Regions from separate parts of the Noviherbaspirillum sp. ST9 genome, predicted to be linked through region 2. Evidence: predicted binding sites of a transcription regulator. Region 2 holds the regulator's gene; each other region holds the start of a gene.
The links. Region 2 encodes FNR, which switches genes on or off when oxygen is low (the NO sensors DNR and NnrR bind a similar motif). Its sites were predicted from a motif close to TTGATNNNNATCAA; they were not measured.

Region 1 (10,178 bases), on a different contig from region 2:
TACGGACAAGGATGCGGTCGGCAGGACGATGGGCCTCCTGACCAACCTTGCAGGGATGGGCGCCAACAAGACTAGGCGCACCGATACGGAAGTGGATCTCGACGGTCCTGCTACCGGGCGGATGGCGATGCAGGGTCTGGCGACGATCAACCAGGCAATCGCCGACCGGATCAAGGCGGGACTCTCGTCTCCCTGAACAGCTGCGGCGTGATTCCAAAGCGCCGCTCAAATGCCTTCGTCAATTGCGGCGTTCCGGAGAAACCGGTTTGCGCGGCGATCTCTTTCAGGCTGCGGCCAGTTTCCAGCAAGTGCCGGACGCGGTCCACCCGCAGAACTTCGACGAAGCGCGCGGGCGTCTCTCCCATCGTCGCCGTGAACTTGCGGTAGAAGCTGCGCTCGGACATTGCCACCCGCTCCGCGAGCTGCGGCACATCGAGCGGCTGCTGCAGGTTGGCAGCCATCCAGTCGACCAGCTTGCCGAAAGGCGCGCCCGCCTTCGCCTGCGCCTTCAGCACCGGGCTGAACTGCGACTGATAGCCGGGACGGCGCGCGTACAAAACCAGTCGTGCAGCAATGCGGTTCGCGGCCTTGCTGCCAAGGTCCCGTTCCACCATCGCCAGGCACATGTCGATGCCGGTCGTCACGCCGGCCGAGGTCCACAGATCGCCGTCCTCGACGTACAAGGAATCGGCGTCCACCTCCACGGCGGGGAAATCCGACTCCAGTTCCTTGCAGGCCGACCAGTGTGTCGCGACGCGGCGGCCGTCCACCATGCCCAGCTCGGCAAGCAGGAATACGCCGGTACAGATCGATCCGTAGCGCTTGGCCGAGGCGCCTGCCTTCCTGACCCAGTCGGCAATGATGCGGTCGCCTGCCAGCCGGCGCAGCACGTGTTCGTCGCCGCCGGCAATCAGCAGGATATCGACGCTCTCCGGCGGCAGTGTGCGCAGCGCGCGGGTGGCGAGCTGCACCGCGCAACTGCTGCTGACCGTGCCGCCCCGGGCCGACACGATATGGACGTCGTAGAAAGTGCGACCGCAGCAATCGTTGGCGCCGCCGAAGACGGACGCCGGGCCGGTGACATCCAGGATCTGGACGCCGTCGAAAACGAGGATGGCAAGGGTATGGGGCATTGGCAGAATTTAACGCTTTTCTGTCATTTCTGCCAGATGCCACAGGCCTAGAATCGTTTTCATCCCATTCCCCGAGGAACACCCATGACAACACCCATCCATATCGGCTTCCTGCTGTTTCCCAACGTCACCCAGCTCGACATGACCGGGCCGCTACAGATCCTGAGCCGCGTGCCCGGCGCGAAGACGCACCTGGTCTGGAAGCGGTACGAGCCGGTCGAGACCGATGCCCGCTTCACCATCAATCCGACCGTGTCGTTCGCCGACTGTCCGCAGCTCGACGTCCTGTGCGTACCGGGCGGATTTGGCGTTGGCGACATGGTGCTCGATGCCGAGGTGCTGGACTTCCTCCGTCGGCAGGCGGAGGGCGCGCGCTATGTGACGTCGGTCTGCAACGGCGCCCTGCTGCTGGGGGCGGCCGGCCTGCTCAAGGGCTACCGTTCCGCCTGCCACTGGATGTGGCGCGATTACCTGCATCGCTTTGGCGCGGAGCCGGTGGCCGAGCGCGTGGTGCGCGACCGCAACCGCATCTCGGGCGGCGGCGTTACGGCGGGCATCGATTTCGGGTTGACGCTGGCGGCGGAACTGGCGGGGGAAGAGACGGCGAAGATGCTCCAGCTCGCGTTCGAATACGATCCGCAACCGCCCTTCGATTGCGGCACGCCGGACAAGGCAGGCAGCGAGATCACGGCCCGCCTGCGCGCAATGCAGCACGAGAAGCTGGTGCTGGCCGAACAAAAGATTTTCAGCGTACCCGTGTGAAAGGATTTCACCATGCTTGAACTGCGCCCCAGCTGCGAACACTGCAACAAGTCGCTTCCGCCGGACGCGAGCGAAGCGATGATCTGCAGCTTCGAATGCACCTTCTGCCGCGATTGTGTGGACGCGGTACTCGACAACGTGTGCCCGAACTGTGGCGGCGGGTTTGCCCCGCGTCCCATCCGTCCACAGGCAAAGCTGGCAAAAAATCCGCCAAGCGGCAAGGTCGTGTACAAGCCGGTGGATCGGGAAAAGCACGCAGCGTTCGCGGCGGGATTCCGGGACATCCCGCCGCACCAGCGATGATCAGGCCGACATCAGCACCGGCAGCGTCATCGACTCCAGCAGCGTGCGGGTGACGCCGCCCAGCATGATTTCGCGGAAGCGCGAGTGCCCGTAGCAGCCGGTCACCAGCATGTCGGAACCGAGGTCTGCCGCGAGCGACAGCAGGGAATTGCCGACATCGATGCGCGTCTTCTGCCGGATCACGTTCACCTTGACGCCATGGCGTGCGAGGTAGAGGGCGATATCGGCGCCCGGCACATCGCCGTGGGCGTCGCCTCTTTCCTCGGCATTGAACACCGCCACCTCGACGATATCCGCCCGCCGCAACATCGGGATCGCGTTGACGACCGCGCGTGTCGCACTCACCCCGGCGTCCCATGCCACCAGCACCCGTTTTCCGATGCCTTCGAAGCGGCCGGCGTGCGGAACAACCAGCACCGGACGTCCCGCATTGAGCACGACGTATTCCGGGAAGTCGGGCAGCACCACCGGCGATGGTTCATCCGGGTTGGCCTGGCCCAGCACCAGCAGGTCGCTGTAGCGGCCGCGCAGTGCCAGCCCGGCGCCGGCCTCGTCGTCGATCATGGCGCTTTCCCAGGATCGCACGTCCGCGTTCTGCATCTGGGTCTCGAAATCGTCCAGCGCGTGGCGCGCCCGCTGGCGCAGTGCTTCGAGGTGATGCGCGAGATGGTTCGAGGCGGGGGGAACCATCGGGTCCATCATGCCGGATTGGTAGATGTAACGCGAGACACCGGTCGTCGCGACGCCGACCAGATGTGCGTTTTCCTGCACGGCGATCGACGCGGCCAGGTCAATGTACTGCTTCGCATGCCGGCACTTGTCCGCATGCACGATGATGGTCTTGTATGACATGTCGTCCTCCTTCGGTGAAGTGACTCGTCAGTGTTTCTCCTTCTTCCTCCGGTAAACCAGCACCGGGATATCGCACAGCGAAAGCACTTTCGATGTAACGCTACCCACCAGCAATTGCTCGATGCCGCTGCGCCCGTGGGATCCGATAAAGATCAGGTCGCAGTTCATTTCCCGCGCCATCTCGACAATCTTGTGCGCGGGCTTGTTCGAATGGACGGTCATGGCCGTCACCTTGAGCCCGGATTCGGCGGCCGCGCTGCACAGGCCGGCCAGGTAACCGTCGCCGGTCTTGCGCGTCGCCTCGCGGAATTCCTCTTCGGTAGGATAGGACGGCGGAATGATCTCGACGCTGACCGGATACTGGTACTCCGGCGCAACATGGAGTCCGACAACTTCCGCATCGCACATGGCGGCAAACTCGACGCCGGCCAGCGCGGCGAATTCGGCCAGCTCGGACCCGTCGGTCGGGACTAGTATCCGCGTATACATGGTGTCGCTCCCCTTGGTTTCCCTTGAATCCACTATAGTCACGCACTGCAGCAAATGCACGGCACCCGGTTGATCTCAGTCAATCAATCCGGGAAAAGGGCGGCGGCATGTCTCCCTGCGCTGCGGCCCAACACTTCCTCGAAGAACCTTGTGTCGGTGTATCGGTCGAACCGGAAGATTGAATTCCAGTTACTAGAAACAATTCCAAGGAACCGCGGTGCTGCCGCCTATCGAACCCTACCGCGCGATTGCCGAAAGCGCGGTCGATCCTATTTTCGTCAATGACCCAAGCGGTTGCGTCCGTTACGCCAATCCGGCGGCGGTGAAGATCTTCGGCTATTCCGAAGAGGAGTTCGCCGGGGCCTGCCTGCACGACCTCATCCATCACCATCGTCCCGATGGCACGCCCTATCCCCGCGAGGCATGTCCCTTGTATCGCGCGTATACCAACGGCAAAAGCGTGCACGAAATCGTCGAGACCTTTGTCCGCAAGGATGGCAGCTTCGTCACTATGGCCGCCAGCGTAACACCTGCCCGTGTCGAAGGCGGACAGGAAGCCACGGTCTTCTTCATGCGCGATGTCACCGAGCGCATCCGCGCGCAGCAGGCACTGGCGGAAAGCGAGCAGCGCTTCCGGCTGATCACCAATTCCATGCCGCAACTCGTCTGGGTCATGTCGCCGGACGGCAGGATCAATTACGTCAACGACCGGTTCCGCCAGTATGTGGGACCGCAACTGGATCTTGGCGAGAACTATGCGTCCCCCGTGCATCCCGACGACCAGGAAGCCACGCACCGGGCTGTCGAACATGCGCTGCATACCGGGAATGACTTCCGCATCGAACATCGCGGCAGGGCCGCCGATGGCAGCTATCGATGGTTCCTCGCGCACGGCGTGCCATTGAAGGATGCCGAGGGAAACGTGCTCGCGTGGTACGGCTGCTCCACCGACATCGATGACATCCGTCACGCCGGCGATGCCTTGCGGCGAAGCCAGGAAACCGTGCGGCTGGCGGCGGAGCTGACCAACCTCGGCTTGTGGGAGTTCTACACGGAAACCGGAGAACTGCTCTGGGATGAAACCAACCGCCGCACCTATGGCGTGCCGCAGGACCGTCCGGTCAACTACGACCTGTTCATTTCCTGCATTCATCCGGACGACCGGGAGCGCGTCGACCGGACCGCGCGCAAGTTCACCGTGCCCGGCAGCACCGGCCGCTTCTTTACCGAATACCGCATCCTTCGCCTCAGCGACGGCGCGGAACGCTGGCTCAAGGTCAACGGCGAATCGCTCGTGGACCAGGATGGGCACACGCGCTTCGTCGGCACCACGCTCGACATCACCGACATCAAGCTGGCCGAACAGCGCATTCGCCACGCATCGCAGCGCGACCCCTTGACCGGCCTGCCGAACCGCGCCCTGCTGTTCGAGTATTGCGAGCATCTGCTCGCCATCGCACAGCGCACGCGCAGCAGCGGCGCCCTGCTGTTCATCGATCTCGACCGCTTCAAGCCGGTGAACGACACGTACGGTCATGGCGTCGGCGACCAGGTGCTCAAGCAGGTGGCCAAGCGGCTCAGCGACTGCACCCGGCAGGAAGACATCGTCGGACGTCTCGGCGGTGACGAGTTTGTGGTAGCGTTGCCGCATCCGGATGACGTACACGGCCCCGCAACGGTGGCGCGCAATATCGTCGAGAAGCTGAGCGAGCCCTACCATATCGGCGACCTGCAGCTGCATCTCTCGCCCTCGATCGGGATCAGCCTCTATCCCCGCCATGGCGGCGACCTCGACGCCCTGATCAAGTGCGCCGACGCCGCCATGTACGAGGCAAAGAAGGCGGGCCGGAAGCGCTACCGCTTCTACAATCCCGCCATCGACCAGGGCGCGGACCAGCATCTCCAGCTCGAACTGCGCCTGCGCGATGCGGTCGAGCGCGGCGAATTCCTCCTGCTGTACCAGCCGGTGATGGATGTCGGCAGCGCTTCCCCCTCCGGCGCGGAAGCACTGCTGCGCCTTCCCATGCCCGATGGCGCCATGCTGGCGCCGGCGCAGTTCCTGCACGTGGCCGAGGCGGCCGGCCTGATCAACCGCATCGGCGAATGGGTTGCGCAGGAAGCCTGCCGCCAGCACCAGCAGTGGCGCCAGGCCGGGCTGCCGGCAATTAACATCGCCATCAATGTCGCACCCCAGCAGTTCCGTCAGCGCTCCTTCATCCGCTACCTGGCCAACAGCCTCCAGGATAGCGGCATGGATCCTTCCTGCCTGCAGATCGAACTCAAGGAGAGTTCGGTGCTGGAAGACGTGAACGACACGATCACCGCACTGGAAGAGATCCGCGCCATCGGCATCCGCGTTGCACTCGACGATTTCGGTGTCGGATTTTCGAGCGTGCGCCTGTTGAGCAGCCTGCCGATCGACGCATTGAAGATCGACCAGTCCTTCGTCAGCCGCATCGGCCACGATGCCAAGAGCCAGGTGATTGCCGATACCGTGCTCGCGCTCGGCCGCACCCTGAACCTCCAGGTCGTCGGCGAAGGCATCGAATCGGAAGACATCTTCGACTATCTGCGCGGACATGGCTGCAACCAGGCGCAAGGCTATTATTTCAGCGGCCCGCTGACGGCGGACGAGTTCGTCCACTGGTTTCATGCGGCCCAGCCGGAGCGGCATGCGATGCACTGAGTTTGCGTATTCGCACGAACTTGTCAGCGCGTGAAGAATCCGCTTGACGACGTTCGCCTGCAATGGTTTCCTTCTGACATCCACTTCTCCGTTGCCGGATCGGCGGCAACGACAACAACATTCCATGCGCATTCGAACTCGCCTGCTGTTGCTGGTTCTCGCTGTCCTGGTTCCCGCCTTCCTTGTGGCGGCTTTCGGCATCGTCTACATGTACAAGGAAGAGCGCGCCTTTCACCGCGAGAACATGCGCGAAACGGTACGCGCGCTGGCGCTGGTGATCGACAAGGAGGTGGCCAGGAGGGAGGCATTGCTGCAGACGCTGGCCGCATCGCCCACGCTGGACCGGGGCGATTTCGAGGCCTTCTACCGCTACGCGCAGGCGCTTGCGCAGGGCGACGCGGCCATCATCCTGCACCACATCAACGGCGTCGACCAGATCATTAACACCCGCCTGCCCTACGGCACCCCCTTGCCGAAGCTGCTGCCGGTTGCCCGCGAGCTGCGCAGCCGGCATCCGCCCGACGTCACGCTCATCACCAACCTGTATATGGCGCCGAGCGGAAATGGGCCCAGTTTCGGCGTGCAGGTGCCCGTCAAGCGCGACGGAAAGGTGGTGTATTACCTGATGATGGGGTCGACCGTGAAGGAGTTGCAAACGGTCTTCAGCGAGCAGCGCCTTCCGCGGGAGTGGCATGCCGGGATCGTGGATCGCGACGGCGTCCTGCTCGCCCGCAGCAAGGAACCGGAGACGTACGTGGGCAAGCAGGTGCGCGGAGATTTCGCCGCCGCGCTGCGCACCGGCGAGGGATTCCATGAGGGCCGCACCCTCTCGGGCGTGCCGGCAACGGCGTTCTTCAGCCGTGCACCAACGTCGGGCTGGACGTTCTTCGTCAGCGTGCCCAGCAGCGTGCTCAAGCAGCCGGCCGAGGATGCCGCCCTGCTGATGGCGGGCATTTCATTGTTCGTGATCGCACTGACTGCGCTTGCCGCCATTGCCGTCGCGCGGCGTACCGCACGATCCGTGGAGCTGCTGCGCCGGGCGGCCGAACGGCTCGGACGCGGAGAGCATATCGAGCATGAACACACCGGCACGCTGGAAATCGACGCGGTCAACGAGGCCATTGCCAAGGCGGGCGAGGATATCCGCAATGCGCGCGCCAGCCTGGAACAGCGTGTCGCCGAGGCCGTGGCTTCCGCCGAACGCTCGCAGCGCGCGCTTTTGCAGGCACAGAAACTGGAAGCGCTGGGACGGCTCACCGGCGGCATTGCCCATGATTTCAACAATGTGCTGCAAACCGTCACCACGGGCCTCGAGCTGGCCCGCCTGCGCACGACGGAACCGCTGGCGGTCTCCTCCCTGGAGTCCTGCAAGCGTGCGGTGCAGCGCGCGTCTGAACTGACACGTCAGCTTGCCGTGTTTGGACGGGTGCAGGACGCGCGGCTGGAGACGATCGATCCGAACCGGCAATTGATGGAAATGGCGTCGCTGCTGCGCAGCGGCTTGCGTGCCGACATTGATTTCCAGTTCGATGTGCCGTTGCAGCTCTGGCCCGTCACTGTCGATCCGCTGCAGCTCGAACTGGCGCTGCTGAACCTGACCATCAACGCGCGCGATGCGATGCCGGAGGGCGGCGTCCTGCAACTGCAGGCGCGTAATGAAACGCTCCGCATGCAGGCGGGCGAACTCGCTCCCGGCGATTACCTCCGGCTGACCGTGGCGGACAACGGCGAGGGCATGTCGTCCGAGGTCCTGGCCAAGGCCCTCGATCCCTTCTTCACGACCAAGCGCGTGGGCAAGGGATCGGGCATGGGACTGCCACAAGCCTACGGTTTCGCACGCCAGAACGGCGGCACGCTCATCCTCCGCAGCCGACCGGGCGAAGGCACGCAGGCCGTGCTCTATCTGCCGCGCGCCGACCGGTCCGTAGACACGCCGCGCCAGGATAGCCGGCTGCCCGAGCGCAAGGCCGGGCGCGAAACCGTGCTGTTCGTGGAAGACGATCCGCTGGTACGCGACGTCGTGCCGGCGGCCCTGCAGGAAGCGGGTTTCCGCGTGCTGTGTGCGGCCGATGGAGAACAGGCATTGCGCATGCTCGATAACGGCGAGCAGATCGACCTCCTGTTCACCGACATCGTCATGCCCGGCAACCTCAATGGCATCGAGCTGGCGCAGCAGGCGCGCACCCGTTTCCCCGCCGTGCGCGTCGTGCTCGCTACCGGTTATACCGAACAGCGCGTGCAGCTTCCCGACGTGCGCACGCTCGCCAAACCCTACGAAGTTCCGCAGGCCGTGGACGCCCTGCTCGACGCGCTCGGGTCACGCTGACTTCCTGTCATCAAAGCTTCATCTTTCTGTCATTCAGCGGTCATGCCTGCCACGTAGCATCCCGCCCGTGGACAGGTTTCTTCATTTTTCCGGAATCGACATCGTCATCGTGCGAGACGGCGACGAGGTTGAAGTCGACGTCCAGGGAGAAGGGCCGGTCAAGACCAGGCCGACGTGCTGGTCAACACGCGCATCGCGGCCGATGCCGCCAACCCGCGCTTCTAAGACGATCCGAAGGGCAGTGCCGGCACCGCGCAGAAGGGCAATTCCAACGGGCATATCATCCGCTGGGCGGAGAACAACGGCGATGTGACGGCCACCGGGTTCAAGTGGGATGTGTTCCTGTTCAGAGCACGATCCACGGCCGATGCGAGCAACATCAATGTCTCCAACCAGACGGCGGCGAATGATTTCTCCAGCCCGGACGGGTTGTGGTTTTCGCCGAGTACCGGGCTACTGTGGATCGAAACGGATGACGGTGCCTATACCGACGTGACCAACTGCATGCTGCTGGCTGCGGTGGCGGGCAAGGTGGGCGATGGGGTGAAGAAGACCATCAACAATGTCGATGGCGCTGCGAGCAAGGCAATGGAAACCTATGTGGGCGCATCATTGGGCGAAACCAACTTGCGGCGCTTCCTTGTCGGGCCAAAAGAGTGCGAGATCACCGGCATTGCCGAGACGCAGGATGGGAAGGCGCTGTTTGTAAATATCCAGCATCCGGGGGAGGACACGGCGCCGGTGTTTGGCGATCCGGCTTCGTTCGGGAGCCATTGGCCGGACGGCGTAAGGCTTTCCGCGGTGGCCCGATGCATCGGGTCACCGCAGGGATAATCGCCTCAGCGAACAATCCCCCCTTTGGCAAACGCCTCACTCGTCGTCCCGCTCAAATGCCCGCGCAACCACTTGTGCGCGGGACTCCGCGTATCCCTTTCATGCCACAGCATGTCCACATGCACGTTCGGCAAATCAAACGGCAGTTCCTTGGTAATCAGCGCCCCGGTAATACCCGTAGAAGCAATCAGGTGGCGCGGCAGCACGGTAATCAGATCGGAGGTTGCCACGACACGGCCGGCGGTAAAGAACTGGTTCACCGTCAGCAGGATGCGCCGTTCGCGACCGATCTTGGCCAGCGCCTCGTCCACCAGGCCATGCGCGCGGCCGGAGAAGCTCACCAGCAGGTGGTTCGCGTCGCAGTAGCTATCGACCGTCAAATCTTCGTTCGCCAGCGGATGGTCCTTGCGCATCACGCACACATAACGTCCTGAATACAGCTGTTCATGCCGGATGGGCGAGACCGAGGTGCCCTGCCCGCCCGCCAGCTGTGCCGTCACGCCGGGGAAAAAGCCCACGGCGAGGTCGATGTCGCCACGAAGCAACATCGGGCGCGGTTCGCGCGTCGTCAGCGGGACCATGCGGATCGTCAGCTTGGGCGCTTCCCGTTCAATGGAACGGACCAGCGCAGGCAACCACAGCGCCGCTGTCGCATCTGCCATTGCCAATCTGAAAGTATTGTGAGCGTTGGCAATATCGAAGTTCTGTTCGGGCGCAATCGCTTCTTCCAGGGCGGAAAGCGCCTGCCGTACCGCCGGCCAGAGGTTTTCGGCGCGCGGCGTGGGTTTGACGC
Region 2 (10,178 bases):
ACCGCCGTTGGCCAGGAGGCGTCGGCGGTCGGCGTCGTGCGCGCCCTGCGCGCATCCGACCGCATCCTGACCAACCATCGCAGCGCCGGCCACCTGCTCGCGCGCGGCGCCGACGCGGGCCGCATGATGGCCGAGGTGATGGGTCGCAGCACCGGCTACTGCAAGGGCAAGAGTGGCTCGCTGCACATCTCCGCGAAGGAACTGGGCGTCGTCCTGACGTCGACCATCGTCGGCGGCGAACTCTCCCTGGCCACCGGCGTTGCGCTCTCGACCAAGATGCTCAGGCAGGACGGCATCGTCGCCTGCTTCTTCGGCGACGGCGCTGCCTGTGAAGGCATCTTCCATGAATCGCTCAACCTCGCATCGGTATGGGACCTGCCCATTCTCTACGTCTGCGAAAACAACCAGTGGCAGGCCTTCGTGCACCGCAAGGAAACCATGAACATCGACCACGTCAGCGAATGGGCAAAAGGCTACGGCATGGCCACCCGCACCGTGGACGGCAATGACGTCGAGGCGGTCCATGCTGCGGCGGTGGAAGCCGTCGCGCATATCCGCAAGACCGGCAAGCCCTACCTGCTGGAAACCTATACCTATCGCCTGCGCGGCCATTTCGAGCCGGACGACCAGTCCTATGTCGACGCGCGGGAACTGGCGGAATGGCGCGCGAAAGACCCGGTCGTCATGACGCGCGAACGCCTTCTGAAGAATGGAACACTGAAAGCGGATGACATCGCGCTGATGGAAGAGCGCATCGCCGCGGAAGTGGAACGCGCGGCTGCCTTCGCTGCTGCCTCACCCTTCCCTGTCCCGTCCGAACTCACTACCGACGTCTACGCTTGAGGAGTACCACCATGCCACACATTACCGTCAATGAAGCCATCGAACACGCATTGGCCGAGGAAATGCGCCGCGACGCGCGCGTGCTGATGTTCGGCGAAGGTGTCGCGACCAAGCGCAAGGAACTGGCGAAGGAATTCGGTCCGCTGCGCATTCGTAACACGCCGCTCGCTGAAGGCATCATCGCGGGAACGGCGGCCGGTGCCGCGGCAACCGGATTGCGTCCGGTGGTCGACATGCTGTTCGCGCCCTTCCTCTGCTTTGCGATGGACGAGATCGTCAACAGCGCGGGCAAACTCCGCTACGTGTCGGGAGGCCAGTTCGAATTCCCGATGGTCGTACTTTCCATGACGGGAAGCGGATGGACCGTCGGCGCGCAGCACAACCACAACCTCGAAGCCTGGTTCGTGCACAGCCCTGGACTGAAAGTCGTGATGCCGTCGAATGCCGCCGATTTCAAAGGACTGCTGAAGTCCGCGGTCCGCGACGACAACCCGGTGCTCTTCTTCGTCGACATGCCGCTTGTTCATGCCTCGGGGGACGTGCCCGACGGTGAACATGTCGTCCCGCTCGGCAAGGCCGCAGTGCGGCGCAAGGGTGCGGACGTCACGATCATTTCCTACGCGAAGATGGTCGATACCTGCATGCAGGCGGCCGCACAGCTCGAAGAGCGCGGCATCGATGCGGAAGTGATCGACCTGCGCACCCTCAAGCCCCTCGACGAGGAAACGATATTGCGTTCGGTGAGGAAGACCGGCCGGCTGCTCATCGTCCATGAGGCGAGCCGCATGTGCGGTGTCGGCGCCGAGATCAGCGCGATCGTGGCAGAACATGCTTTCAGTTCGCTGAAGGCGCCCGTCATGCGCCTGACCGGGCCTGATGCACCCACGCCTTCGAGCTATGTACTGGAACAGGCCTTCATGCCTCAGCCGGACGCTGTCGTGGCCGCCGCACTCCAACTCGCTGGACACACCGCCGCCGTCAAGGAAGAACAACTCGTCTGAAAAAGAAAGGAAGAACGATCATGCACACCACTCCGTCCCTCGCCCAAACTCAACCCGCCTTTTCCACCGCCGGCGCGCTCTGGCTGAAGCTTGCCGTCCTGTACCTGATCGTCGGGGTCGGGCTAGGCATCATGATGGGGGCCAGCGAGGACTTCACCATGCGACCGGTCCACGCGCACATCAACCTGCTCGGCTGGGCCACAATGGCCGTGGCGGGACTTGTCTACAGCGTATTTCCGCAAGCGGCAGCGAGCAAACTCGCGAAGGCGCACTTCTGGCTGCACAACATTTCGCTGCCGGTGATGGCGGTTTCGCTGGCCTTCGTGATCGGCGGCCAGCGCGGCCTCATCCCCGTGCTCGCGTTTTCGGAAATCGTCGCCGCACTCGGAATCCTGGTCTTCGCGGCGAATATTTTCCTTAATTTGAAGAAGTAATCAGGCGTAGGCCGGGATGCGTTCGTCGACGACGACGCATTCCGCGCGCATCGCCTGCTGCAGCGACGGCAGTGATCCGCCGGCGCGATACTGGAAGCTGACGCGCAGGGTGTCGCCCGCTACAACCTGCACCGGTTCGCCCAACGGCAGCACCATGTAATGGTTAAGCCAGTCGATGGTCGTGCCCTGCTTCACGAGCACGGTCAGGATGTTCTTGGTGATGAAGCGCAGCGCATTGACACAGCCGGACTGTGTCATCGTGAAACACCCTTCCCACTGGATTATTTCGGAAGTGTCCTGGCTGAAGTCGAGGACACTGTATACAGCAGGCTGCGCCAGCTCGACGCTGCCGGCCTGGATGTGCGAGGGCTCCTGGAACTGGACGATCGGCGCCTGGTAACCATGGAAGTCGTACGCCTGCTGGAGCGGCTGCACTGCCATGATGGCAGCCTCCGGCAGGAAAACCGGGAGCTTGCCGCCGAAGCGCGCGCGGTAGCGGCGCTTGAACGCTTCGATCATCTGCACCTGCTTTTCGCGCAGCATGCCGACGTGGATCATTTCGCAGATCACGACGTCGACTGGCTCGGGTGGCAGGTATTCGAACGCGTCGGCATGGATGACTTCGACCTTGTCGCCGCCCTTGTTCCTCGCCAGGAGGCGGCGTGCCTCGGCCACAAGCTCGGGGTTGAACTCCACGCACCAGACCTTCTCGGCCTTGGCCGAGGCAAACCAGGACAGCACGCCGGTGCCGCCGCCAAGCTCCAGCACCTTCGCCCCCGGAAACACGGCAGCGTTGATGGCAGCCTTGAAGCCGTCCATACGGCGGCTGTCCATCAGCATGTTGTGGTGGTAGTGCAGCGGGATGAATTGTCCCAGATAGCAGCTTTCGATCTCGCGTTCGGTCAGCATGTGTCTCCCTGCGGATATGGGTAGTTGGGCGCAAGCATTTGCGGAATGAGGTACATTATCGACCCCCGCCCCGAATCCAATTCCGCAAGATGCGCCAGGATTGCCATCCTGTTCACCCGTTTTGGGTGAGTTGGCACGGGGTTTGCATGACATTGCTTGACCTGGCTCAATTCAAGGCCATAACAGCAATTATTCCTAAAGTTTGGAAAAGGGCTCGAAAATGATCCTGCACCGCCTAAATCCTGCCGACATGACTCAAACCATCCCGTTCCCGCCCCAGCAAGTGCAGCAGCCGACCGCTACCGTGCATGAGCTTCGCGCCCGCTGCTCGGCGTGCAGCATGCATCAGCTGTGCTTGCCGATGGGATTGAACGAGCTGGACATGGCGAAGCTGGACCAGATCATCGGCCGCCGCCGCAAGGTGCCGCGCGACGCGCACCTGTACCGCGTGGGTGATCCCTTTACCAACCTGTACGCCATCCGCCTGGGCCACTTCAAGACGCATCAGATCAACCCGAGCGGCGATCAGCAAATCACCGGTTTCCAGATGGCCGGCGAGCTGCTCGGCATGGATGCCATCAGCACGGACCGCCACCATTGCAACGCGATCGCGCTGGAAGACAGCGAAGTCTGCGAAATCCCGTTCGCCCGCCTGGAAGCGCTGTTCGCCGAGATGCCCACCCTGCTGCATCACTTCCACCGGATGATGAGCCAGGAAATCACCCGTGAGCAAAGTGTCATGCTTTTGTTGGGGAATATGCGCGCGGAACAGCGTTTCGCAGCCTTCCTGACGAATTTGTCCGCACGTTATTCGGTACGCGGCTATTCGTCCACCAGCTTCCAGCTGCGGATGACGCGTGAAGAGATTGGCAACTATCTCGGCCTGACCATTGAAAGCATCAGCCGCCTGCTGTCCAAGTTCAAGAAGCAGGGCTGGATCAAGGTGAACAACCGCGAACTGGAATTGCTCGACCCGACCACCCTCAAGGCAGTCGCCCAAGGCACGCAGTCCTGCGCCTGAACGCGCGGTAGCGGCCAAAAAGAAGGCGAGCGGCGCATGGCGCCCTCGCCTTTGTTTTTTTACAAGCCCCGGAAGTTGCGCCGGCCTGCGGGCGCCTCGTTTGGCACGGCCATCAGGTAGAAGGTGAGCATGCTGGCAAGTGAACAGAACAGCCAGAAGCAGAAGAACCCGATGCTGTAGACCGCCAGCGGCTTGATGTCCGGATATGTCCCGAACAGCGACAGGTCGTAGGGGTCGAACATCGAGAAGAAAAATCCCTCCGCAACGATCGCCACCAGAAACGACGGCCACAAGACGACCATCATCAGTCGCGCCATCAACCTACCCTCCTTTCACTCCGAACAATCGGTGTAAAGCTGTACCGGGATTTAGCACTGGTCACCATTCCCACTTTCGAACTATTGACATTCCCGATTTCGGGAACCTCATTCACGAGAATGAGAACGATCGTGCTGCGGATATTGTGCACCAGCATTGAATTTGTTGCCAGACGTAAGACAATATCCTACTTCGGAGTTACCTTTGGACCGTCTGGTCCGCCTTCATATCAACCTGCTTCTGCTGCGGCCACATCCACTCGCCAGCAAGGCGCCAGTCGCGCTGCTCGCCTTCGACCACCACATTCCAGCGCGCGATATCGAGAAGAGGCACTGCAATGGCGAACTGGCCTTGCTGGTCTGCCGTTGCCTCGAGTTTCAAATCTTTCATCGGCTGCGTCGAGTGCACGAGGTTCACGTACAGCTTGCCGGAGAACGGCTGCGCCTGGCTGCTGATCGACCCGACCAGTTTTCCGCTCGCCGGATCGAAGCGCAGCGAAGCATTCAGTCCCATCGCCGCTGCCTTGCGGTCGCGGCTCAGGTCCTGGTTGATTGCCTTGCCCTGCTTGTAGTAGTCGTCGACCACCAGCGCATCCTGTTGGGACACGGCGAGGTAAGTCGTGTAGATGCCGGCCACGACAACGACTGCGGGCCCCAGCATCAACAGCCAGGGCCAGCGATGCTTGTACCAGGGCTGTTGTTCATTCATTTTCGGTGGCATGGCTGCAGCTTGCATGTCATCTCCTTAACGCGGCACGATGAATACCGCTTTTTCCTTCACGTGCAGGCGCTCGTCGTCGATGGCCTGCAATTCAAATGTGATCTTGTTGGATCCTTTTTCACCCTTGCCCGGGCCGACGCGAACTCGCACGGGCACTGCACGCGATTCGGTCGAGTTCAGTTCGACCACTTCCGGTGTGGAAAGTGCGATCGATTCGACGCCGGACACGCTCAGCTTGTACTTGTGCGGCTTCTCGTCGGTGTTCATGATCTGCAGGCGGTACACGTTCTCGATCATGCCGTCCTCCACCTCGCGCCCCATCGAGCCACGGTCGCGGATCACATCCATCTTCAGCGGCGTGCGCGTGTACAGCGAGCCGAAGAACACGCCGATGATAACCAGCAGGATCGCACTGTAGATCAGCACGCGCGGTCGCGTCGCACGCTTGCGGATTTCCTTGTCCGACAGCTTGTTGCGCATCGCATTGTCGGTCGAGTAGCGGATCAGTCCGCGCGGTGCGCCGACCTTGTCCATGACGGAGTTGCAGGCGTCGATACACGCTGCGCAGCCGATGCACTCGTACTGCAGGCCGTTGCGGATGTCGATGCCCGTCGGGCAGACCTGCACGCACATCGAGCAGTCGATGCAATCGCCGAGCGAGGACTTGCCTGCCGACTTGCTGCGCGCGCCGCGCGGCTCGCCGCGTTCCTTGTCGTAGGTGATGATGAGCGTGTCGGGATCGAACATCGAGCTCTGGAAACGCGCATACGGGCACATATACATGCACACCTGCTCGCGCATCCAGCCGGCGTTGCCATAGGTGGCGAAGCCGTAGAACAGCACCCAGAACCATTCCCAGGGGCCGAGACCGAGCGTCATCACCGATGCGGACAACTCATGGATTGGCGTGAAGTAGCCGACGAACGTGAAACCGGTCCAGAGCGAGAACACACCCCATGCGAGATGCTTGGCGGTTTTCTTGGCGAACTTCGACGCCGACATCGGTTGCTTGTCGAGACGCATGCGCTGGCTGCGGTTGCCCTCGATCTTGCTCTCGATCCACATGAAGATTTCGGTGTAGACCGTTTGCGGACACGAGTAGCCGCACCAGAGACGCCCGCCGACCGCAGTGAACAGGAACAGCGCGGATGCGCAGATGATCAGCAGCAGCGCAAGATAGATGAAGTCCTGCGGCCACAGCACAACGCCGAAAAGGTAGAACTTGCGGGCGGTGAGGTCGAACAGCACGGCCTGCCGGTCATTCCATGACAGCCATGGCAGTCCGTAGAACACAATCTGCGTCAGCCAGACGCAGACCCAGCGCCAGCTGGCATACCAACCCTTGATTTCGCGCGGATAGATTTCTTCGCGCGCCTTGTACATCCGAATGACGGAAACCTTCGGTGCAGGTTCGCTCATTGATTGACTCGCTTGATCTTTATTACATAAGAGACCGGAATGGTACCTTATGTAATAAGCATGGCGGCGGCAAGCTTCGCTGCCGCCATGCGATTAGAGCCGAGATTCTCTAATTACTTCTGTGCCACCGAGGTGCTGTTGTTGGAGAGGCTCCAGACATAAGCAGCCAGCAGGTGCACCTTGCCTTCACCCAGGAACTCGTTGAAGGCCGGCATCGTGCCGGTACGGCCCTTGCGGATCGTTTCCATGATGGTTTCCGCGCCGCCGCCATAGAGCCAGGTCTTGTCGGTCAGGTTCGGAGCGCCCATCGCCGGATTGCCCTGGCCGGTCGGGCCGTGGCAGGCTGCGCAGGCGGCAAACTTCTCCTTGCCGAACGAAGCCTTGATCGGGTCGGCAGTCGAACCGGAGAGGCTGAGCACGTAATGCGCAACCGCTTCCACTTCCTTGTCGCCACCCACTGCGGCACCCATCGGAGGCATCATGCCGTTACGGCCGTTCATGATGGTCGTCTTGATGACTTCGGGGTCGCCGCCATACAGCCAGTCCTTGTCGGTCAGGTTCGGGAAGCCCTTGTTGCCGCGTGCGTCAGAGCCGTGGCACTGTGCGCAGTAGGTCAGGAACAGACGCTCGCCCATGGCGTGCGCCTGCGGATCGGCTGCAACGGTCTTCAGGTCCTGCGCCTGGTACTTGGCGAAGATCGGGCCGTAGTCGGCGTCTGCCTTCTTCAGCTCTTCCTGGTACTCGCCACGCGATTCCCAGCCCAGCTTGCCCTTGAACGAGCCGAGGCCGGGGTACAGAACCAGATAGACCACACCGAAGACGATGGTGATGTAGAACAGCCACATCCACCAGCGCGGCATCGGGTTGTTCAGCTCAGACAGGCCTTCATCCCAGCTGTGGCCCGTGGTGTCGGCTTCCTTGCCCGCCTCGACCACGATCTTGACGCGCGACTGCTGCCACAGCAGGAGGGCGCAGCCTGCGATGCCGAGGATCGTCAGCAGCGCAACGTAAATACTCCAGAATTCACTTGTAAAGTCAGCCATGTTGTTTCTCCGCAGCTTGCATTTGTTCGTCAGCGAACGGCAGGTTGGCTGCCGCTTCGAAGTCTGCGCTGCGACGCGCGCTGTATGCCCACCAGACGATACCGATGAAAGTCAGGAAGCTCAGCACGGTCACGATATTGCGCGCGTCCATGATCAAAGATTCGAAGCCCATGATTACCTCTTCGCCTTGATCTGGATGCCCAGGCCTTGCAGGTAGGCGACGAGCGCGTCCTGTTCGGTCTTGCCTTCGACGGATTTCGCTGCGTCTGCGATTTCCTGGTCAGAGTACGGATGACCCAGCTTGCGCAGCGCGACCATCTTCGGTGCGACGGACTGCGGGTCGACCTTGGTGGTGGCGAGCCACGGATAGCTCGGCATGTTCGATTCCGGAACGACGTTACGCGGATTGTCGAGGTGGGTACGGTGCCATTCGTCCGAGTAGCGGCCGCCAACGCGTGCCAGGTCGGGACCGGTACGCTTGGAACCCCACTGGAACGGGCGGTCGTACACGTACTCGGCGGCGACCGAGTAGTGGCCGTAACGCTCGGTCTCGGCGCGGAACGGACGGATCATCTGCGAGTGGCAGTTGTAGCAGCCTTCGCGGATGTACACGTCACGGCCGGCGAGGCGCAGCGCGGAGTACGGCTGCAGGCCCGCGACCGGTTCCGTGGTCGACTTCTGGAAGAACAGCGGCACGATTTCAACGAGGCCGCCGACGCTGATCACGAGCAGAACCAGCGCGATCATCAGCCAGGGGTTCTTCTCGATCAGTTCATGGGTAAATTTCTTCATTTTTGCTCCTTGATTCAAGCGTGCGACGCGTAGGCCGGGATGCGTGCATCAACAGTCTTGCCGCCGCGCACAGTCATCAACGTGTTGTAGGCCATGATCACCATACCGGTCAGGTACAGCAGGCCGCCGCCGAAGCGAATCACGTAGTACGGATAGGTCGCCTTCACAGACTCGACGAAGGTGTAGGTCAGCGTGCCGTCGGCATTGACCGCGCGCCACATCAGGCCCTGCATCACGCCGGCAATCCACATTGCTGCGATGTACAGCACGATACCGATGGTCGCCACCCAGAAGTGGACTTCGACCAGGCGGGTGCTATGCATTTCCTTCTTGCCGAACAGGCGCGGCAGCAGGTAGTAGATTGCGCCCATGGAGATGAAGCCGACCCAGCCGAGGGCGCCAGCGTGCACGTGGCCGACGGTCCAGTCGGTGTAGTGCGACAGCGCGTTCACGGTCTTGATGGACATCATCGGGCCTTCGAAGGTCGACATGCCGTAGAAGGACAGCGAAACGATCAGGAACTTCAGGACCGGGTCGTTGCGCAGCTTGTTCCATGCGCCGGACAGGGTCATGATGCCGTTGATCATGCCGCCCCAGGACGGTGCCAGGAGGATCAGCGAGAACACCATGCCGATCGACTGGGTCCAGTCGGGCAGCGCGGTGTAGTGCAGGTGGTGCGGACCCGCCCACATGTAGGTGAAGATCAGCGCCCAGAAGTGCACGATCGACAGGCGGTAGGAGTACACCGGCTTGTCGGCCTGCTTCGGGATGAAGTAGTACATCATGCCCAGGAAGCCTGCGGTCAGGAAGAAGCCCACCGCATTGTGGCCATACCACCACTGGATCATCGCGTCCTGCACGCCAGCGTAGGCGGAGTAGGACTTGGTCATGGTGACCGGGATCGCAGCGCTGTTGACGACGTGCAGAAGCGCGACCGCCAGGATGAAGGCGCCGAAGAACCAGTTAGCCACATAGATATGGGGTACTTTGCGCTTGACCAGCGTGCCGAAGAACACCACGGCATAAGAAACCCAGACCAATGTGATCAGGATGTCGATCGGCCATTCGAGTTCGGCGTATTCCTTGCCCGAAGTGAAACCGAGCGGCAGGGAGACGGCCGCGGCGACGATGACAAGCTGCCAACCCCAGAAGGTGAAGGCGGCCAGGGTGTCGGAGAACAGGCGTACCTGGCTGGTACGCTGGACGACGTAGTACGACGTAGCAAACAGCGCGCAACCGCCGAATGCAAAAATGACAGCGTTGGTATGCAACGGACGCAAGCGACCGTAGCTTAGCCACGCGATGTCGAAGTTAAGTGCGGGCCAGGCTAGTTGTGCAGCGATGAAAACGCCGACCAACATGCCCACCACGCCCCACACTACAGTAGCGATCGCGAATTGCTTCACGACCTTGTAGTTGTAGTTCAGTGATGTATCCACGTACGATCTCCCAGGGTTAGAAACACGAATGGGGGGAGAGTACGATTCCGGGTTTTGAAAAACTTTGACCCAAGTCAAATTGACCCGAATCAAGGTGACCCTTCTGACGACAAGGCCATTTTCATAGGGAGAATGGCTATGTACTAGTTCTTTTTATCTAGTTATTTTTGTCTATTTCGGTAGCAGGCTTGTCAGCGGATTCGGAAGTCTGTGGACGGTCGTCGTCCTGCAGGATGCGC
Region 3 (10,178 bases), on a different contig from region 2:
TCCGGGAAGCCGTATTCCTTCAGTGACTGTTCGACCATGTGCAGTCCACCCTGCGGAAAGATCGCTCGGCGCAACGGCGCGTCGGTCTGCAGTCCGACGATGGCTTCATTGTCTTGATCGATATACGCCGGGGCGTGCGCGGTGATGGATGCGATAACGTCTGCCGACACCGACAGCACGCCGCCATTGCGGCGCTCCTGCGCGAGCAGATCGTTGAATACGTCCATCTGCTTCGTTGTGCGCGCGGTCGGCCCCGAGAGAAAGCGGTCATTGCCCCGATACTCGGTGTAGTTCTGCTGGATGAAGTCCCGGACCGCAATGGCTCCGCGCCAGTCTTCACCGCGAAAGCCGCGCCATGCGTCGCGCTTTTCCTGCGCTGCCTTTTCAATCTGTGCTGCCTTTTCGATTACTGCTGCTTCAACAACCGTGTTCATGATCGAATCTCCTGAATGCGCCGGTTCGACACACGGTGCAGGAGTGAGTTCCAGCGGGAATGCTTCGCAGGCGTGGACATGCCGTTACAATAGCTGCAATGGGCCGTGTGCATTCCGGCCGCATTCACCTCTCAGGAGTAGCAAGTTGCTTAGCCCTAATCACATCACGGCCGAACGTTTTGACGATGCCGTCGACGCGCTGCGGCGTATTCGCGAAATTTACGATTCCAGCATCACGCATCTGCGGGACCACCTGCAGCGCTTCGTCAACGGCGAGCGCTTTCCGTCGCGCGTGCGAGCCTGTTATCCGTATGTGCGCATCCAGACGGAGACGGTTGCGCGGGCCGATTCACGCCTGTCGTACGGCTTCGTCGCGGGGCCGGGTACGTTCGAAACCACGATCACGCGACCGGACCTGTTCGAGAACTACTACACGGAGCAGTTGCGGCTCCTGCTCAAGAACCACAGCCAGAACCAGCACGTGCAGCTGGAGGTGGGGGTGAGCGCCCAGCCGATCCCGATCCACTTTTCATTCGCACAGGACGACCATATCGAAGGCAGCATGACGGCAGAACGCCGCCTTGCGCTGCGCGACATGTTCGATTTGCCGGACCTCGGCGCGATGGATGATGGCATCGCCAATGGCACGTACGAGCCGCCGCCCGGAGAAGCGCAGCCGCTCTCGCTGTTCACCGCGCCGCGCGTGGACTATTCGCTGCATCGCCTGCGCCATTACACGGGAACGGCGCCGGAGCACTTCCAGAACTATGTGCTGTTCACGAACTATCAGTTCTACATCGATGAATTCGTCCGCCTCGGACACGAGATCATGAACCGTGTCCCCGACCCGGATGCGCCTGCTGACGAGGATCACTACATTGCCTTTGTGGAACCGGGCAATGTCATTACGCGCCGCGTCGGCGAGGCGGTGCAGGAAGGTGACGATATCGGCAAGGCGCCGCCGCGGTTGCCGCAGATGCCCGGCTATCACCTGATCCGCGCCGACGGCAGCGGCATCACCATGGTCAACATCGGTGTTGGCCCGGCCAATGCGAAGACCATCACCGACCACATTGCCGTGCTGCGTCCGCATGCATGGATGATGCTCGGCCACTGCGCGGGGCTGCGCAATACGCAGCAGTTGGGCGACTATGTCCTGGCGCACGGCTATGTGCGCGAAGATCATGTGCTGGACGAAGACCTGCCGCTGTGGGTGCCGATTCCGCCGCTTGCGGAAATACAGGTTGCACTCGAATCGGCGGTGGCTGAAGTGACGCAGCTGAAGGGCTATGACCTCAAGCGCGTCATGCGCACCGGGACGGTGGCCAGCACCGACAACCGCAACTGGGAGCTGCTTCCGCAGCGTACGCCGGAGCGTCGCTTCAGCCAGAGCCGCGCGATTGCGCTGGACATGGAGAGCGCCACGATTGCCGCCAACGGTTTCCGCTTCCGGGTGCCGTATGGCACCTTGCTGTGCGTGAGCGACAAGCCGCTGCACGGAGAGATCAAACTGCCCGGCATGGCCAACCAGTTCTATCGGGAGCGCGTCGACCAGCATCTGCGCATCGGCATCCGCGCGGTCGAGCTGTTGCGTCGCAAGGGAGTAGACAAGCTGCACAGCCGGAAGCTGCGCAGCTTTGCCGAGGTGGCTTTCCTCTAAGTGACTTTCAATCGAAGGATGGTGATCCTGTCGCAGCGCCCTTCGATCGCAAGGGCGCCGACATAATCCTTGGCGATGGGCAGGTCCGCCGTCGTCCAGTCCTCGATCGCGGTGCGCGGCGGCGGCAGCCGCAACCAGCCTGACGCGCGCCGGTCGCATTCCACCGCGTAGGCACGCAGCGGCAGAGCGACGCCCATGCCGGTCGCTTTCGAAATGGCTTCCTTGCGGCTCCAGCAGCGTACCGTGGCGACTTTGCCGTCGGGCATGCGGCGCAGGGCGGCGATCTCGTCGGGGTGGAGTCCCGCTGCGAGATCGTGGTATTCCTGCGTCGCGTTCGTCATTTCGACGTCGATCCCGACACGAGGGAATCGGGAAACCGCCACCCATACCTGGCTGCCGGCGTGGCTGACATTGCAGCCGACGGAGCATCCGGGGAGTTCGGGCTTGCCCCAGGTATTGCTGCGAATGATCTGCGCCGGATCCATGCCGCCGTAATGCACGGCTACACGACGCAGCATCGTTCGCCCCAGGAGGTTGCGGATACTGTCTTCCTGACGCGGGAATCGTGCGGCGCGGGCGTGCTCGTCCTGCAGCGTGTTTTTCAGGGCGAAGGAATGGAGCGCCGTCTGGTGGCGCCAGTCAAAGGAAAGACCGATGCAGAGGGCACTGCCATCGGTCAGCGCAGGGTAGTCGAGGTCGAGCGGGGAGTTGGCGTCGACCTTCAGATCAACCGGGGCGCTTATATGCGGTGAGGCTGCAGGCATCGTTTTTTCGGATCGCATTGTCACTCGGCAATAATACGGCAGATTCGGGCACGACGGGCGTCCTATCTCGACGACTTCCGTGGTGCGCCGCCACATTTTTACACTCAGATCGCCATATACCGTCCCGGCTTGTGGTTCACTGCCAAGGTCAGGTTCAGCATTGCTGCGCCGAGGAGCGAGATCGCGACAGACGTCATGGAAATCATGGGAATCGAAAGCATGAGAATGGTTGCATCGAGTCCGAGCTGCACGAGGCCGGCACGCAAGCCGTAACGCTCCTGCAAGTACAGAACCAGTACATTGATGCCACCGAGGCTGGCCCGGTGGCGGAACAGCACCAGCAGTCCGACGCCGCAGAGCAGGCCGCCCATGATGGCGCCGTACAGCGGATTGAGGTTCTCCATTGTGAACACCAGCGGCAGGAGCTCGGAGAACGCCGAAAGCAACCCGACGGCGGCAAACGTTTTCAGCGTGAATTTCCATCCCATCTTTTTCACTGCGAGAAAATAGAAGGGCACGTTGATGGCAAAGAAGAGCTTGCCGAAGCTCAAGCCGGTGAAATAGTGGAGCAGGAAGGCGATGCCGACCGTGCCGCCCGTGACAAGGTGCGCCTTGCCCAGCATGGCAACGCCGAGCGATACAAGCAGGGTGCCGGTTACCAGCGCCTGCATGTCGTCGAAGAGCGTGTGCTGCTGCAGCGCTTTCGTCTGTCCCGACTCCCGATCGTGCTGGTCGATCATGGCAGGCAGGGTCTCGGTTGGAACCGGGCCGGGCAGGGCGGCCGCAGCGTGGCGGTTATGCATGGTCATGGAATCGGTATGGGATCGCAACATCTTGTGAATGCAGGATCGATCACGAAGGTTAATGTGCGCGCAAGCTTAATCCACTCGCGTCGCGGATTTTATTGACCTCGATCAAGAATTTCAAACCCCGCGCGGCGGACGGCGCATGCAGCGAATTTATAACTTCGGATGAGAAGCATTCATTTGAATGATTGTTCGGGGCCAATTACCATTTTCCGCAGATTGATCGGCGTGCAAGAACGCATTCCAACGATCCATCGATTTCATCATTTTTCAGAGAGACCCCATGGATTTCGAGTTTTCACCGCGTGTCCGGCAGCTCAAGCGGCAGTTGCAGGATTTCATGGACAACTACGTGGTGCCGAACCTGCCGCTGTGGCGCGAAGAAGTCGGTGACGGCCTGCAGCATCCGCAATGCATGGAGGACCTGAAAGAGATCGCGAAATCCGAGGGGCTGTGGAACCTGTTCCTTCCCGCGCTTGAAAAGGAGCATGGCGGCCAGGGACTGACGAACCTCGAATACGCGCCGCTGGCGGAAATCATGGGCCGGGTGCATTGGGCGGCGGAGGCATTCAACTGCAGCGCGCCTGATGCCGGCAACATGGAGCTGCTGCACATGTTCGGCAGCGAAGCGCAGCGCGAACGCTGGCTCAAGCCGCTGCTCGACGGCAGCATCCGGTCCTGCTTTGCGATGAGCGAGCCCGACGTCGCTTCATCCGACGCGACCAACATCCAGCTTTCGATGCGGCGTGAGGGCGACGAGTACGTCATCAACGGGCGCAAGTGGTTCATTTCAGGCGCAGCCCATCCGTTATGCCGTTTCGCCATCGTGATGGGCGTGACCGATCCGGATGCGGAAGTGCATCGCCGGCAGAGCATGGTGATCGTGCCTTTCGACACCCCGGGCCTCAAGATCGTGCGCAATATACCGGTGATGAATCACAGCTTTCCGGGCGGGCATTGCGAAATGGTGTTCCGCGACGTGCGCGTCCCCTCCGGCAATCTCATCCATGAGGAAGGAGCCGGTTTTGCCATCGCCCAGGCGCGCCTCGGCCCTGGACGCATCCACCACTGCATGCGCTCGATCGGGCAGGCCGAGCTGGCACTGGAGCTGATGTGCGAACGCGCGGCGGATCGCCGCACCTTCGGCCGCTATTTGCACCAGCATGCGAACGTTGCCGAATGGATCGCGCTGTCCCGCATGGAGATCGAGCAGGCTCGCCTGCTGGTGCTCAAGACCGCGTGGATAATCGACCAGTACGGTTCCAAGGGAGCTGCACGCGAGATTGCAATGATCAAGGCGATCGTGCCACGGCTGCACACGACGATCTGCGATCGCGCGATGCAGGTGTTCGGGGCGATGGGGCTAAGCCCCGACACGCCGCTGGCCGAGTTGTGGACATGGGGAAGGGTGCTGCGCATCGCGGACGGACCCGACGAGGTGCATCTGCGCACCGTCGCGCGCCAGGAAATGGACGCGGCGGCGGAAAGGCGCGGCGCGACTTTGCCCTACCTGAATACGCCCGATCTGGTTTGACACTAGAATGATTGGCATTGCATACACAAGACGCAGCATTGCCTCATTCGGTTTCATGACTCTTTCCAGTCCAGAACAGTCCGGCGTCACCGGCATCCCCGCGCTCTCCGTTCCCTTGCTGTCGCTAGCCGCCTTCGGCAGCGGCATCTCATTGCGCGTGACAGATCCGATGCTGCCGCAACTGGCGCAGGAGTTTTCCGTATCGCTCGGCGATGCCTCCAACGTCATCACGGTGTTCTCGATTGCCTACGGCCTGTCGCAGCTGTTCTTTGGACCTGTCGGCGACCGGTATGGAAAGTACCTTGTCGTCGCCTTCGCCACGCTTGCCTGTGCGCTGACTTCGCTTTTCTGCGCGCTGGCCCCCGGCTTTGTTCCCTTGCTGGCCGCGCGGTTAACGGCTGGCGCGACGGCGGCTGCCATTATTCCGCTGTCCATGGCATGGATTGGCGACGTTATTCCCTATCACCAGCGTCAGCCGGTGCTGGCGCGCTTTCTGATCGGCCAGATTCTCGGGCTTGCCACGGGGGTCCTGATCGGCGGGTTGGCGGCGGACGCCGGCAACTGGCGCCTGCCGTTCTTTTTCGTTGCCGGCGTCTTCCTGCTCGTCAGCCTCGCCCTGTTTGGTTTGAACCGGAGGCTTCCCGAGGCGGCGCGCAAGGTGCGCCGTGCCGAAGGCGCCGTCATTGCGCGGATGGCTGGCGAGTTCCGGCACATCCTTTCGTTGCCATGGGCGCGCATGGTACTGCTCACGGTCTTCCTCGAAGGCGCATTCCTGTACGGCGCGTTCGCCTTCATCGCGTCCCACATGCATCACACCTACGGCATGTCGCTCACCTCATCCGGCGCGCTGGTCATGCTCTTCGGGCTCGGGGGCTTCGTGTTCGCGGTGGCATCGGCGACGCTGGTGCGCAAGCTGGGTGAAGTCGGATTGTCCCTGTGGGGCGGGGTATTCGTTGCGCTCGCGCTGCTCGGCACAGGACTCGCCCCTGTCTGGTGGTGGGCAATCGGCGGATGTTTCGGCGCCGGCCTCGGGTTCTACATGTTGCACAACACCTTGCAGATCAACGCAACGCAGATGGCGCCGGAGCGGCGTGGCGCGGCGGTGTCTGCGTTTGCCTCGTGTTTCTTCATGGGGCAGTCGGTCGGCGTGGGAATCGCCGGTGCGCTCGTCGGACGTCTGGGCACGTCCAATGTGATGCTGGTCGGCGCCGTCGGCGTGCTTGCCGTTGCAGTTCGTTTCAGCCTGAAGTTGAAGTCGCGCCCGGCGCGTCAATAAAAAAGACTCGAGGAGACAAAAGCATGAATGACCATCCGCGTCCGTTGTGGACGCCCAGTCCTGCCCGTATCGAAGCCAGCCGCATGAAGGAGTACATGCGCTGGCTCGCTCGCGAGAAGAAGGTCAATGTCGACAGCTATGAGGCGCTGTGGCAGTGGTCGGTCGACGAGCTGCCCGCGTTCTGGGAATCGATCTGGCAGTACTTTGACATTCGTAGCAGCAAACCGTGGGAACAGGTCCTGGATGGGATGAAGATGCCCGGCGCCACCTGGTTCACCGGCAGCCGACTCAATATCACGGAACAGGTCTTCCGTTTCCACCGCGAGGGAGAGTCCGGCGAACGGCCGGCCATCATCGGCAGGTCCGAGGTGAGACCGACGGTCGAGCTGTCATGGAATGCACTCCGCAGCCAGATCGCCGCCGTTGCCAACGCACTGCGCGGCATGGGCGTGCAGCCCGGCGACCGCGTCGTCTCCTACCTGCCGAACATTCCCGAAACCGCGGTCGCGTTCTATGCCTGCGCCAGCATCGGGGCCATCTGGTCGAGCTGCTCCCCCGACATGGGCACACCCAGCGTGCTCGACCGCTTCGGACAGATCGCACCGAAGGTCTTGCTGGCGGTCGATGGCTACCGCTACGGCGGGAAGGATTTTGACCGTTTGGAGGTGGTGAAGGGCCTGGTAAAGGCCTTGCCCAGTCTTGAACAGGTGGTGCTGCTGCCGTACCTCGACAAGGAGGCGCGGCTCGACGGCGCGCATTCCTGGCAGGAATTGCTGGTGAACGACACCGAAATGCATTTCGAGCAGCTTCCGTTTGACCATCCCTTGTGGGTGGTCTACTCATCCGGCACCACGGGCATGCCCAAGCCCATCGTCCACGGCCAGGGCGGTGTGTTGATCGAGAGCCTGAAAGGCCATGGATTGCACACCGGACTCGGCGAGCAGGACAGGTTCATGTGGTACTCGACGACCGGATGGATCATGTGGAACTCCCAGGTGACAGGACTCCTGCTCGGCGCCACGATCGCGATCTACGACGGCAATCCCGGATATCCGGACCTTGGCACTCTATGGAAGTTCGCGGAGGAGGCGGACCTGACCGTATTCGGTGCCGGCGCCGCGTATTTCGCCAACTGCATGAAAGCCGGCATCGCACCGCGCAAGCTGGCGAAGCTGGATCGGCTGCACACCATCGGTTCGACCGGCTCGCCGCTGCCCGCGGAAGCCTTCACCTGGATCTACGATCAGCTTGGTCCGGATATCCTGCTGGCCTCCATCAGCGGCGGCACCGACATCGCCGCAGCCTTCGTCGGCGCCTGCCCGATCATTCCGCTGTATGCCGGCGAAATGCAGTGCCGCTGCCTGGGCATCGCGGTCTATGCAATGGACCAGGAGGGCCGGCCGCTCGAAGACGAAGTCGGCGAACTGGTGGTGACCAAGCCGATGCCTTCGATGCCGCTCTACTTCTGGAACGATGCACAGGGCCTGCGTTATCGCGACAGTTACTTCGACATGTATCCCGGATGGTGGCGGCATGGCGACTGGTTGCGCATCACGCCGCGCGGCGGGGCCATCATTTACGGCCGCTCGGATACGACCATCAACCGGCATGGCATCCGCATGGGCACCAGCGAAATCTATCGTGTCGTCGAAGCGATGCCGGAAATCCTCGACAGCCTGGTGGTCGACCTGGAATACCTTGGGCGGGAGTCCTACATGCCGCTATTCGTTGTGCTGCGCCCCGGCGTCACGCTCGACGAGATACTCAAGGCACGCATCGCCGAGGGCATCCGGACGGCGCTGTCCGCGAGGCACGTGCCGAACGACGTGTTCGTCGTAACGGAGGTGCCGCGCACGCTGACGGGCAAGAAGATGGAGCTGCCAGTCAAGAAACTTTTGCTGGGCATGAAGGTCGATGAAGTAGCGAACCCGGATGCCATGAGCAACCCGGGCAGCCTTGAATTTTTCGTGGACTTCGCACGGCACCGGGAGGCGTGACATGCAACAGGAGCAGGACTGGCATACCGAAGCGTACAAGGGCATGGAGGTGCATGTGACCGCGCTTCCGAAGGACGAACGGGGCAAGGCCTGGGACTATACCGTGCGCGTTACGCAACCCGGCGATGATTCCACGTCCGAAGGCGAACTGGCCGCCGAATCCGGCGACGACAGCGATTTTCCCTCTGAAGAGGCGGCGGTGGAGGCCGGCTTCATGCGCGGCTACTCGATGGTCGACGCGATGTTCCAGTAGCGCGCGTCTTTCCGCCGTCCGCGTGTTGCATTTTCTGAAATGCAGGAATGCGCCTCTCTTATTTACAGGAATGGACAGGCGAACTCCGCCCGAAACTTGATCCAGGTTAAGGTTTTCGACACATTTCCCATTGGCATGCCGATTGCTTATGCTCGTTCCTCGTCTTGATCCAGGATAAGGCATTGCCTCCTGGCCTGACGCTCACGGCCCCAGCCCCGCCGAGAGACGATACTGCCGCGAGGGTGCATGGCGGTGTCGTCGGCAGTCCTGTCGGTACAACGTCCGGCATCACCGCGCCACCTCGACAATCTCACTGGGAGCACAAAAAAAATGACATATCTGACATGGTCCAATGACCTCGCCGTGGGCAACAGCTTTATCGATGGCGATCACCAGAAGCTGATCGACATGGTCAACCGCCTTCATGTCCTCATGTCCGAGGGCAAGGGAAAGGATGTCCTCGGCAAGGTGCTGCATAACCTGATCACCTACACCAAGGAGCACTTCCGCCGCGAGGAAGACCTGATGCGCAAGATCAGTTTCCCGGGGCTGGCCGACCACAAGGCCGAGCATGAAAAGCTGCTCGCGCAGGTCCTCGAACTACAGGCGAAATTCGAAAGCGGTGCCGCGACCCTGTCCATCCAGGTACTCCACTTCCTGCGCGACTGGCTGATCAATCACATCGGTAAATCGGACAAGGAACTGGCCCTCGCCACACACGATATGGCGCATTAAGACAAGACCAGCCGCCCGAGGGCGGCTGGTTTCAGTTCGACGGTGCGTGAGCGGAGCGGGAGGCCGTCCGGGCCGGCGATGTCAGCGCGGCCAGTGGTTGTTCGACCCAACGATGGAAGACCGCACCCGCCGCAATGCTCGCAAGCCAGGCGAGCGCCACGCCGCCGGCCTGCAACTCAGGCACAGCCGGCACATAACGCGTAAAGAATGCATTCACGATCAGGCATACCGGGAAGTGCACCAGGAAGACCGCATAGGAAATGCGTCCGAGGTAGCCGACCAGACGATTGTCCTGGCCCGGTAGCCGGATGATGCCGCGGCAGGCCGGTACGAGCAACAACGCGGTGCCGAGTGCGACGGCGATACGGCTCCGGAACTCAAGGTCGAGCGCAAGTCCGCCCAGCAGCAGGATCAACCCCGACAAGACCAGGACCCGGAGTGACGTGCGGGCGCGCTCGGACGCCCACCACGCAAGCGCTCCAAGTCCATAGCTGCCGAAGAAGTAGGGGCCCCACGCGTCCCAGGACGAATCGAGATTGAAATAAAGCAGCGACGCGGCCGTGCAAAAGGCCACCAAGGCCGGCGCCATCCGCGTGGGCATGCGGGGATGCGCCGCGATATGCAGGATCAGGGTCATCATCACGAACAGCTGGAAGTCGATGGCGACGTACCACGCGCCGGCCGAAATCGACTCCACGCCCAGCACGCCGTGCAGCAGG

Region 1: the regulator FNR is predicted to act here: its motif matches at 3,609-3,622, upstream of ACNOHI_RS14665 (universal stress protein).
Region 3: the regulator FNR is predicted to act here: its motif matches at 8,821-8,834, upstream of ACNOHI_RS04945 (bacteriohemerythrin).

Annotation. Positions count from the first base shown of each region.
Region 1 is NZ_JBLWFR010000006.1:54,931-65,108, forward strand. It holds gene ACNOHI_RS14640 (hypothetical protein) at 1-196, shown strand, start outside; gene ACNOHI_RS14645 (GlxA family transcriptional regulator) at 171-1,133, opposite strand; gene ACNOHI_RS14650 (DJ-1/PfpI family protein) at 1,218-1,895, shown strand; gene ACNOHI_RS14655 (DUF1272 domain-containing protein) at 1,908-2,198, shown strand; gene ACNOHI_RS14660 (universal stress protein) at 2,199-3,050, opposite strand; gene ACNOHI_RS14665 (universal stress protein) at 3,078-3,539, opposite strand; gene ACNOHI_RS14670 (EAL and GGDEF domain-containing protein) at 3,757-6,225, shown strand; gene ACNOHI_RS14675 (ATP-binding protein) at 6,350-8,551, shown strand; partial or broken gene ACNOHI_RS14680 (alkaline phosphatase PhoX) at 8,813-9,385, shown strand; gene ACNOHI_RS14685 (LysR family transcriptional regulator) at 9,391-10,178, opposite strand, start outside.
Region 2 is NZ_JBLWFR010000005.1:58,951-69,128, forward strand. It holds gene ACNOHI_RS12210 (thiamine pyrophosphate-dependent dehydrogenase E1 component subunit alpha) at 1-843, shown strand, start outside; gene ACNOHI_RS12215 (alpha-ketoacid dehydrogenase subunit beta) at 855-1,844, shown strand; gene ACNOHI_RS12220 (hypothetical protein) at 1,865-2,278, shown strand; gene ACNOHI_RS12225 (methyltransferase domain-containing protein) at 2,279-3,187, opposite strand; gene fnr (fumarate/nitrate reduction transcriptional regulator Fnr) at 3,438-4,208, shown strand; gene ACNOHI_RS12235 (hypothetical protein) at 4,268-4,525, opposite strand; gene ACNOHI_RS12240 (FixH family protein) at 4,725-5,261, opposite strand; gene ccoG (cytochrome c oxidase accessory protein CcoG) at 5,271-6,665, opposite strand; gene ccoP (cytochrome-c oxidase, cbb3-type subunit III) at 6,779-7,708, opposite strand; gene ACNOHI_RS12255 (cbb3-type cytochrome oxidase subunit 3) at 7,701-7,880, opposite strand; gene ccoO (cytochrome-c oxidase, cbb3-type subunit II) at 7,883-8,500, opposite strand; gene ccoN (cytochrome-c oxidase, cbb3-type subunit I) at 8,515-9,939, opposite strand; gene ccoS (cbb3-type cytochrome oxidase assembly protein CcoS) at 10,097-10,178, opposite strand, start outside.
Region 3 is NZ_JBLWFR010000002.1:342,569-352,746, forward strand. It holds gene pflB (formate C-acetyltransferase) at 1-434, opposite strand, end outside; gene ACNOHI_RS04910 (AMP nucleosidase) at 580-2,094, shown strand; gene ACNOHI_RS04915 (4'-phosphopantetheinyl transferase family protein) at 2,091-2,858, opposite strand; gene ACNOHI_RS04920 (YitT family protein) at 2,963-3,667, opposite strand; gene ACNOHI_RS04925 (acyl-CoA dehydrogenase family protein) at 3,948-5,198, shown strand; gene ACNOHI_RS04930 (MFS transporter) at 5,254-6,474, shown strand; gene ACNOHI_RS04935 (acetoacetate--CoA ligase) at 6,498-8,471, shown strand; gene ACNOHI_RS04940 (hypothetical protein) at 8,473-8,724, shown strand; gene ACNOHI_RS04945 (bacteriohemerythrin) at 9,055-9,459, shown strand; gene ACNOHI_RS04950 (acyltransferase family protein) at 9,491-10,178, opposite strand, start outside.